Regions from separate parts of the Streptomyces sp. URMC 124 genome, predicted to be linked through region 2. Evidence: riboswitches for the same ligand, from Rfam matches in the RefSeq annotation. Region 2 holds a riboswitch; the other holds the start of a gene.
What was found. Region 2 has a riboswitch for S-adenosylmethionine ahead of thrC (threonine synthase). Riboswitches for the same ligand answer to the same signal wherever they lie in the genome.

Region 1: it holds a riboswitch for S-adenosylmethionine, as region 2 does, so the genes downstream of both, ACSNOG_RS10085 (aminotransferase class V-fold PLP-dependent enzyme) here and thrC (threonine synthase) in region 2, are expected to answer to the same signal.

What each region holds. Positions count from the first base shown of each region.
Region 1 covers NZ_JBPQTS010000034.1:25,389-29,592, reverse strand. The annotation lists gene qcrB (cytochrome bc1 complex cytochrome b subunit) at 1-566, shown strand, start outside; gene trpD (anthranilate phosphoribosyltransferase) at 737-1,801, shown strand; SAM riboswitch class IV at 1,912-2,028, shown strand; gene ACSNOG_RS10085 (aminotransferase class V-fold PLP-dependent enzyme) at 2,178-3,536, shown strand; gene ACSNOG_RS10080 (Lrp/AsnC family transcriptional regulator) at 3,672-3,953, opposite strand; gene ACSNOG_RS10075 (rhomboid family intramembrane serine protease) at 3,963-4,204, opposite strand, start outside.
Region 2 covers NZ_JBPQTS010000044.1:17,168-21,371, forward strand. The annotation lists gene ACSNOG_RS12250 (MoaD/ThiS family protein) at 97-372, opposite strand; gene thrC (threonine synthase) at 451-1,734, opposite strand; SAM riboswitch class I at 1,752-1,895, opposite strand; gene ACSNOG_RS12260 (glucosyl-3-phosphoglycerate synthase) at 2,071-3,045, shown strand; gene ACSNOG_RS12265 (alpha,alpha-trehalose-phosphate synthase (UDP-forming)) at 3,087-4,204, shown strand, end outside.

The DNA.
Region 1 (4,204 bases), on a different contig from region 2:
TCATCGAGTCCTGGGTCACCGGTGACAAGCGCGAGCACCACCTGCTGGACCGCCCGCGCAACGCCCCGACGCGCACCGCGTTCGGTGCCGCCTGGATCGCCGCGTACTTCGTGATGCTGGTCGGTGGTGGAAACGACCTGTGGGCCACCCACTTCCACCTGTCGATCAACGCCATCACCTGGTTCGTCCGCATCGGCTTCTTCGTGATCCCGGTCCTGGTGTTCATCGCCACCCGCCGGATCTGCATGGGCCTGCAGCGCCGCGACAAGGACAAGGTGCTGCACGGACGCGAGTCCGGCATCATCAAGCGCCTGCCGCACGGTGAGTTCGTCGAGGTCCACGAGCCCCTCACGCAGGAGCAGATGCACACCCTCACGGCGCACGAGCAGCCGCAGCCGCTCGAGCTGGAGCCGGAGTACGACGAGAACGGCGTGGCCCGCAAGGCCGGCGCCGGTCAGCGCCTCCGGGTGAAGCTCTCCAAGGGCTTCTACGGCGAGGGGACCCAGATCCCCAAGCCCACCGTGGAGGAGTACGAGGAGATCACGAGCGGCCACGGCCACCACTGATCCCCGGATCACCGCCCGGTCCACACTGATCGCTGATTGCCGATCGCCACAGTGAGAGCCCCGTCCAGGCCCTGGACGGGGCTCTTCGCTGTCTGCGGGGGTGGATAGGCTGGGCGGGCAGACCCCGGGACGAACCCGGCTCTCCGGACCGACCACCAGGAGCGTGGACCATGAACGTTGTGACCCCGGCAGGCGGCGACAGCGCGGTGGCCCCCTCCTGGCCGGGTCTCCTGGACGCCCTGCTCGCCGGCCGCGACCTGACCGCCGGCGACACCGCCTGGGCCATGGACCGGATCATGCGCGGCGAGGCCACCGGCGCGCAGATCGCGGGCTTCCTGGTCGCCCTGCGCGCCAAGGGCGAGACGGTCGCCGAGATCTCCGGCCTGGTGCACACGATGTACGCGCACGCGCGGCTGATCGAGGTGCCCGGCCCCAGCGTGGACATCGTCGGCACCGGCGGCGACGGTGCCAAGACCGTCAACATCTCCACCATGTCCTCGATCGTCGTCGCCGGCACCGGCACGAAGGTCGTCAAGCACGGCAACCGCGCGGCGTCCTCGGCCAGCGGCGCCTCGGACGTCCTGGAGAAGCTGGGCGTCAACCTCGACCTCAGCCCGAAGCGGGTGGCGGAGGTCGCCGAGGAGGCCGGTATCACCCTGTGCTTCGCGGTGACCTTCCACCCGGCCCTGCGGCACGTGGCCGCGGCGCGGCGCGAGCTCGGCATCCGCACCGTCTTCAACGTGCTGGGCCCGCTGACCAACCCCGCGAAGGTACGGGCCCAGGCCACCGGCGTCGCGGACGCCCGGATGGCGCCGATCCTCGCCGGGGTGCTCGCCGAGCGCGGCTCCTCGGCGCTGGTCTTCCGCGGCGACGACGGCCTCGACGAGCTGACGACGACCGCGACGTCGCGGGTGTGGGTGGTCTCCGGCGGGCAGGTCCGCGAGGAGGCCTTCGACCCGCGGGACGTGGGCATCGACCTGGTGCCGGTGGAGGCGCTGCGGGGCGCCGACGCGTCGTACAACGCGGACGTGGCGCGGCGGGTGCTGGCGGGCGAGACCGGTCCCGTACGGGACGCGGTGCTGCTCAACTCGGCGGCGGCGCTGGTGGCGCAGGCGCCGACCGAGGCGCCGCTGGCGGAGCAGATCCGGGCGGGGATCGCGCGCGCCGCCGAGTCGATCGACTCCGGGGCGGCGCGGCGGGCCCTGGAGCGGTGGGTCGTCGCGAGCAACGCGTAGGGCCGTGAAGCAGGGCGTGAAGCAGGGCGTGAAGCAGGGCCGTGAAGGGGCGTCCGTGATGCGGACGCCCCTTCACGGCCGGCGATCACGTGTGCCATACTCTCGGCCAAGGTCACGAGTGACAGCGACACGGCCCCGGCCCGCTGTCCGGCAACCCTCCTTCCGTGGCGGGGTGCCCCGGGTGATGACCAGGTCGCAGGCAGCGAGGTCTGCGACAAGCGCGGATCCCTCGCCAGGGATCCTGGTTGTCGAGGGAGTTCCTTCCGTGGTTCAGCGAATGCGTTAGGGCTCGAAGAGCCCCTTTTCCGCGCACCCTTCTTTCTCCTCCCGCGCCGTCGCGCGGTGGAATTCGCCTGCCTTTTTACGGGAGTTCGCCATGTCTGTCTCCACCCTTGCCTCCGAGCAGTCCGTTTGCACCCCTCTGCCCGTTCTCGGGCGGGATGTCCGGGTCCCGCTGGTGACCGGGGGAGAGGTGACCTACGCGGCCCTGGACTACGCGGCCAGCGCGCCCGCCCTGCAGCGGGTGTGGGACGACGTGGCGGCCTACGCGCCCTACTACGGCAGCGTGCACCGCGGCGCGGGGTACCTCTCGCAGGTGTCCACGGAGCTGTTCGAGAACAGCCGGGCGGACGTCGCCGCGTTCCTCGGCTGCCGGGAGGGGGACCAGGTGCTCTTCACCCGCTCGACCACCGACTCGCTCAACCTGCTCGCGGCCGTCCTCCCCACCGGGACGCGGGTGTTCGTCTTCGAGACCGAGCACCACGCGGCGCTCCTGCCCTGGCAGCGGCGCGCGGACGTCGAGGTGACCTACCTCGACGCGCCCCGCACGCCCGGGCAGGCGGTCGAGACGCTCGAGCGGGCGCTCGCGGCCCGCGAGCCCTACGGACCGGCGCTGGTGTGCGTGACCGGTGCGTCCAACGTGACCGGTGAGCTGTGGCCCGTACGGGAGCTGGCCGCCGCCGCGCACGCCCACGGCGCGCGGATCGTGGTCGACGCGGCCCAGCTCGTCCCGCACCAGCGGGTCGACCTCGCGGAGCTGGACGCCGACTGGGTCGCCTTCTCCGGCCACAAGCTCTACGCGCCCTTCGGGGCGGGCGTGCTCGCCGGGCGCGCGGACTGGCTCCGCGACGCCGAGCCCTACCTCGCGGGCGGGGGCGCGAGCCGGCGCGTCGCACGGGGCGCCTCCGGCGAGGTGGAGGTCGACTGGCACGAGGGGGTCGCCCGGCACGAGGCCGGTTCGCCCAACGTCATCGGGGCCTACGCCATCGCCTCCGCGTGCAAGGCGCTCACCGAGGCCGGCTTCGACCGGCTCGCCGAGCGGGAGCGGCAGCTGATCACCGCGGTGCGGGAGGGGCTGGCGGCGGTGCCCGGCGTGCGCGTGCTGTCGCTCTTCGGGCCCGGCGCCCCGAGCGTGGGCGTCCTGTCCTTCACCGTCGACGGCTGGAACAGCTCGCACTTCGCGGCGGCGCTCTCCGCGGAGTACGGGATCGGCGTCCGCGACGGCCTCTTCTGTGCGCACCCGCTGGTGCGGACGCTGGTGGGCGCGGACTCCTCCGCCGAGGGGGAGTGCGGCTCGCCCGACGAGGGCGCGCCGCTGAACGCGATCCGCGTCAGCTTCGGCGCGGGCACGCCGGACGAGCACGTGGAGCGTTTCGTGGCGGCGGTGAGCGAACTCGTCCACCACGGGGCGAAGTGGTCCTACCGGACCGAGGGCGGACGCTGCGTCCCCGCCTGACGGCGCGTCGGCCGAGCACGGGGTCCGCCGCAGGCGGAAAAGATCCCGCCGCGACGGCGGTCGCCCCCCACCGGAGGTGATCGGCGGTGCCGTTCCGGGCGCGATCCGTGGATCCGGCGGCCCGCCGTCAGGCGGCTACGCATCCAGGCCGATGGCGAACGCCGCTTCCAGGTCGTGCTGGGAGTACGTGCGGAACGCGATGTGCGTCTCCGTCGAGGCGACGCCCGGGACCTTGCTGATCCTGCCCGGGATGACGTCCGCGAGGTCGTCGTGCCGGGCCACCCGCACCATGGCGATCAGATCGTGCGCACCCGTCACCGAGTACACCTCGCTCACGCCCTCGATCGCGGCGATCTGCTCGGCGATCTCGGGGATCCGGTCGACGTCGGTCTTGATCAGCACGATCGAAGTGATCACTGCGGGCTCCTATCGGGGGTCGGGGGGCAGCCCCGTCCTCACTCTAGTCGTACGGCCGTACCTCGCCCACGCGTACAGGAAGCCCAGGGCGAAGCCCACGACGTGGGCGAGGTAGGCGACGCCGGGCCGGTCGCCGGCCGCGCGGGCGGCGACCCACTGCAGGGCGAACCAGAAGAGGAGCACGGCCCAGGCGGGGAACCGCAGCGGCAGGAAGAAGAGGAACGGGAAGAGACTGGTGACGCGGGCCCGGG
Region 2 (4,204 bases):
TATCGCGCTCAACAGGCGGAATCGCCCCGTCCGCTACTGCGGTCGGGGCGATTCCGGGGACGTCGTGCGGCAATAACGGAGGAACCCTGTGAAACCTCAGCCGCCGGCGACGGCCGGGATGACGGAGACGGCGGAGCCGTCGGGGGTGGGCGTCTGCAGCCCCTGCTCGAAGCGCACGTCGTCGTCGTTGACGTAGACGTTCACGAACCGGCGCAGCTTGCCGGCGTCGTCGAGCACACGGGCGGCGATCCCGGCGTGGTTCGCCTCGAGGGACCGGATGACCTCGGAGAGGGTCGCACCCTCGGCGGGCACTTCGGCCTTACCGCCGGTGTAGGTACGCAGGATGGTGGGGATACGAACGGTGACGCTCATGGGAGAACCTTCCGGAGAGGTTGTGGGCGGTTGTTCCGCCGGGGCGGAAAGGCGGGCACGACCGGCCCGCGGCAGACGTCAGACGGCAGCAAGCCCCGCGGCGCGGAACGCCTCCAACGACGGCCGGATCGTCGCCGTGGGCCCCGCCGCGACGGCGTCGAGCGTCTTCAGCCCGTCCCCGGTGTTGAGCACGACGGTCGTGAGGGAGGGATCGAGGACCCCGTCCTCGATGAGCTTCTTCGTGACGCCCACGGTCACGCCGCCCGCCGTCTCGGCGAAGATCCCCTCCGTGCGGGCGAGCAGCCGGATCGCCTCCACGATCTCCGGGTCGCCCACGGCCTCCACCGCTCCGCCCGTCCGCCGCGCGATGTCCAGCACGTACGGCCCGTCGGCCGGGTTGCCGATGGCGAGGGACTTCGCGATCGTGTCCGGCTTCACGGGCCGCACCACGTCGTGCCCGTCCTTGAAGGCGCGCGCGACGGGCGAGCACCCCTCCGCCTGCGCGCCGAAGATCTTGTACGGGCGGTCCTCGACCAGCCCCAGGGCGACGAGCTCCTTGAGCCCCTTGTCGATCTTCGTGAGCTGGGAGCCGGAGGCGATCGGCACGACGATCTGGTCCGGCAGCCGCCAGCCCAGCTGCTCGCAGATCTCGTACGCGAGCGTCTTCGACCCTTCCCCGTAGTACGGGCGGAGGTTGACGTTGACGAAGCCCCAGCCCTCCCCCAGCGGGTCACCGATGAGCTCGCTGCAGAAGCGGTTGACGTCGTCGTACGTGCCCTCGATGCCGACGAGGTCGCCGCCGTACACCGCGGCCATCACGACCTTTCCGGCCTCCAGGTCGTGCGGGATGAAGACGCACGACTTGAACCCGGCCCGGGCGGCCGCGGCACCGACCGCGCCCGCCAGGTTCCCCGTGGACGAGCAGGACAGCGTCGTGAAGCCGAAGGCACGGGCGGCCTCGACGGCGATGGCGACCACGCGGTCCTTGAAGGAGTGCGTGGGGTTGCCGGAGTCGTCCTTGACGTACAGGCCGCCGGTCACGCCCAGTTCGCGGGCGAGGTTGTCGGCCTTGACGAGCTTGGTGAGGCCGGGGTTGAGGTTGGGCTTGTCCGCGACGTCGGCGGGGACGGGCAGCAGGGGGGCGTAGCGCCAGATGTTCGCGGGGCCGGACTCGATCCGCTGCCGCAGGGTCGCGGGGTCGCCGGCGGGCAGGTCGTAGGCGACTTCGAGGGGGCCGAAGCACAGGGCGCAGGCGAAGACGGGCCCGAGCTCGAAGCGCTCTCCGCACTCGCGGCAGGAGAGTGCCGCGGCGGGGCCGAGGTCCACAGAAGTGGTAGAGGGTTCAACAGACTGCACAGCCATGGAGGCGAGGCCCTTTCTCCTCATCTTCCTCGCGGCGTACGTCGCCACGAGACGGAATTGGCACCTTCCCCGCCGGGAGCCTCGCCGAATGGACGGTAAGACCGGCTGGAGGGTTGCCGGGGCTTCAACGGGCCGTGTCCCTCTGCCCCTCTGGATGAGCGGTATGGCCTGGGCGGGGCCCAGGCGTTTGTGCACGCGACGACCCCCGACATAGGACGGCGGTCCGCGTTGTTCAAGACTGTAACGGAAGGGACGGCCCGTTGAGAGGGGCGTCCGCACCGCGAGATGCGTCACAGAGCGCGTCGCAGAACGTCCGTGAGACAGGGAGTCGTACACGTGCTGGAAGAGGTGGAGCGCTGGCTGGCCGAGCGGTCCTGGTCCGCTGCTGATCGTCCGCTCGACGTGCTTCTGGCCGCCAAACGGGACTCCGGCACCACGGTGAGCGTCGTCCTGCCGGCGCTGAACGAGGAGCCGACGGTCGGCGCCATCGTGGCGACGATCCGCCGCGAGCTGATGTCGGAGGCGGTGCCGCTGGTGGACGAGCTGGTGGTGGTCGACTCGGGCTCGACGGACCGCACGTCCGAGGTCGCGGCGGCGGCGGGCGCGGGCGTGGTGCACCGCGACGAGGTGCTGCCGAGCCTGCCCGCGCTGCCGGGCAAGGGCGAGGTCCTGTGGCGCTCCCTGCTGGTGACGACCGGTGACATCGTGTGCTTCGTCGACGCCGACCTGCGCGAGTTCTCGGCGGACTTCGTGTCGGGGATCGTGGGCCCCCTGCTGACCGACCCGGGCGTGCACTTCGTCAAGGCGATGTACGACCGCCCGCTGGGGGCGGAGTTCGACGTGCCGGGCTCCGCCGGGACCGCCGGGCAGGGCGGGCGGGTGACCGAGCTCGTGGCCCGCCCCCTGCTGAACCTGCACTGGCCGCAGCTGGCCGGTTTCGTACAGCCGCTCGGCGGCGAGTACGCGGCCCGCCGGTCCCTGCTGGAGCGGCTGCCGTTCCCCGTGGGCTACGGCGTGGAGCTGGGCCTTCTGGTGGACGCGCTGCACACCGTCGGGCTGGGGGCGCTGGCCCAGGTGGACGTGGGCGTGCGCAAGCACCGCCACCAGGACGGGCGGGCGCTGGGCCGGATGGCCGCCGCCATCTACCGCACGGCGCAGCTCCGGCTGGCCCGGGGGCATCTGGTGCGACCTGCGCTGACGCAGTTCGAACGGACCTCGGAGGGCTTCGTTCCGCGGACGTACGCGGTGGATACGGAGGAGCGCCCGCCGATGGCCGGGATACCCGAGTACGCGCAGCGGCACGCCGCGTAAGCGTACGTTTGAGCGGTTCTCCCGGCGGCAAGGCTGGGCACATGGTCGCTGAGCACGTGCACCCCGCATCGATCGCCGCCGCGCCGATCGTCGTCGCCTCCAACCGCGGCCCGGTCTCGTACCGGCGCCGCGAGGACGGAACCCTCGCGGCCGGGCGCGGCGGCGGGGGGCTGGTCTCCGGGCTCAGCTCGATCGAGCGCGACCCGGAGGGCGCGGCCGCCGTGTGGGTGTGCGCGGCCCTGGGCGAGGGCGACCGCGAGGCGGCCCGCGCCGCAGGCCGAAGACTCGGCACGGACGACACCGGCGGCCACCAGGTGCGGATGCTCGACATCGCGCCGGACACCTTCGCCGCCGCCTACAACGGCATCGCCAACTCGGTGCTGTGGTTCGTGCACCACATGCTCTACCAGACGCCCCTGGAGCCCGTCTTCGACCGGGACTTCCGGGCGCAGTGGGCGGCCTACGAGGAGTACAACGCGGCGTTCGCGGACGCCGTCGCCGAGGAGGCCGCACAGGGCGCCGCGGTGCTCGTCCAGGACTACCACCTGGCGCTCGTGCCGGGCCTGCTCCGGGCGCGCCGCCCCGACCTGCGCATCGGTCACTTCTCGCACACCCCCTGGGCCCCGCCGGACTACTTCCGGATGCTGCCGGACGACGTGGCCGGGCAGCTGCTGCGCGGTGTGCTCGGCGGCGACCGGGCCGGCTTCCTGACCGTGCGCTGGGCCGAGGCGTTCGCCGCCTGCTGCGCGGACGTGCTGGGCGCGGAGGTCGTGCGGGACGGCGAGGGGCGGGCCGCCGAGGTGCGCTTCGAGGGGCGGGCGACGCGGCTGGGCGTGCACGGTCTCGGCGCCGACGGGGACTTCCTGCGCGAGCGGGCGCACCGGGCGGACGTCGGGGAGCGCATGGCGGCGCTGAGGTCGCAGATCGGCGGGCCGGACCGCAAGGCGATCGTGCGCGTGGACCGCACGGAGCTGTCCAAGAACATCGTGCGCGGGCTGCGCGCGTACCGGCGGCTGCTTCAGGAGCACCCGCAGTGGCGCGAGCGGGTCGTGCACGTCGCCTTCGCCTACCCCTCCCGGCAGGACCTCGCCGTCTACCGCGACTACACCGCCGAGGTCGAGCGGGTCGCCCGCGAGATCAACGCCGAGTTCGGCACGGA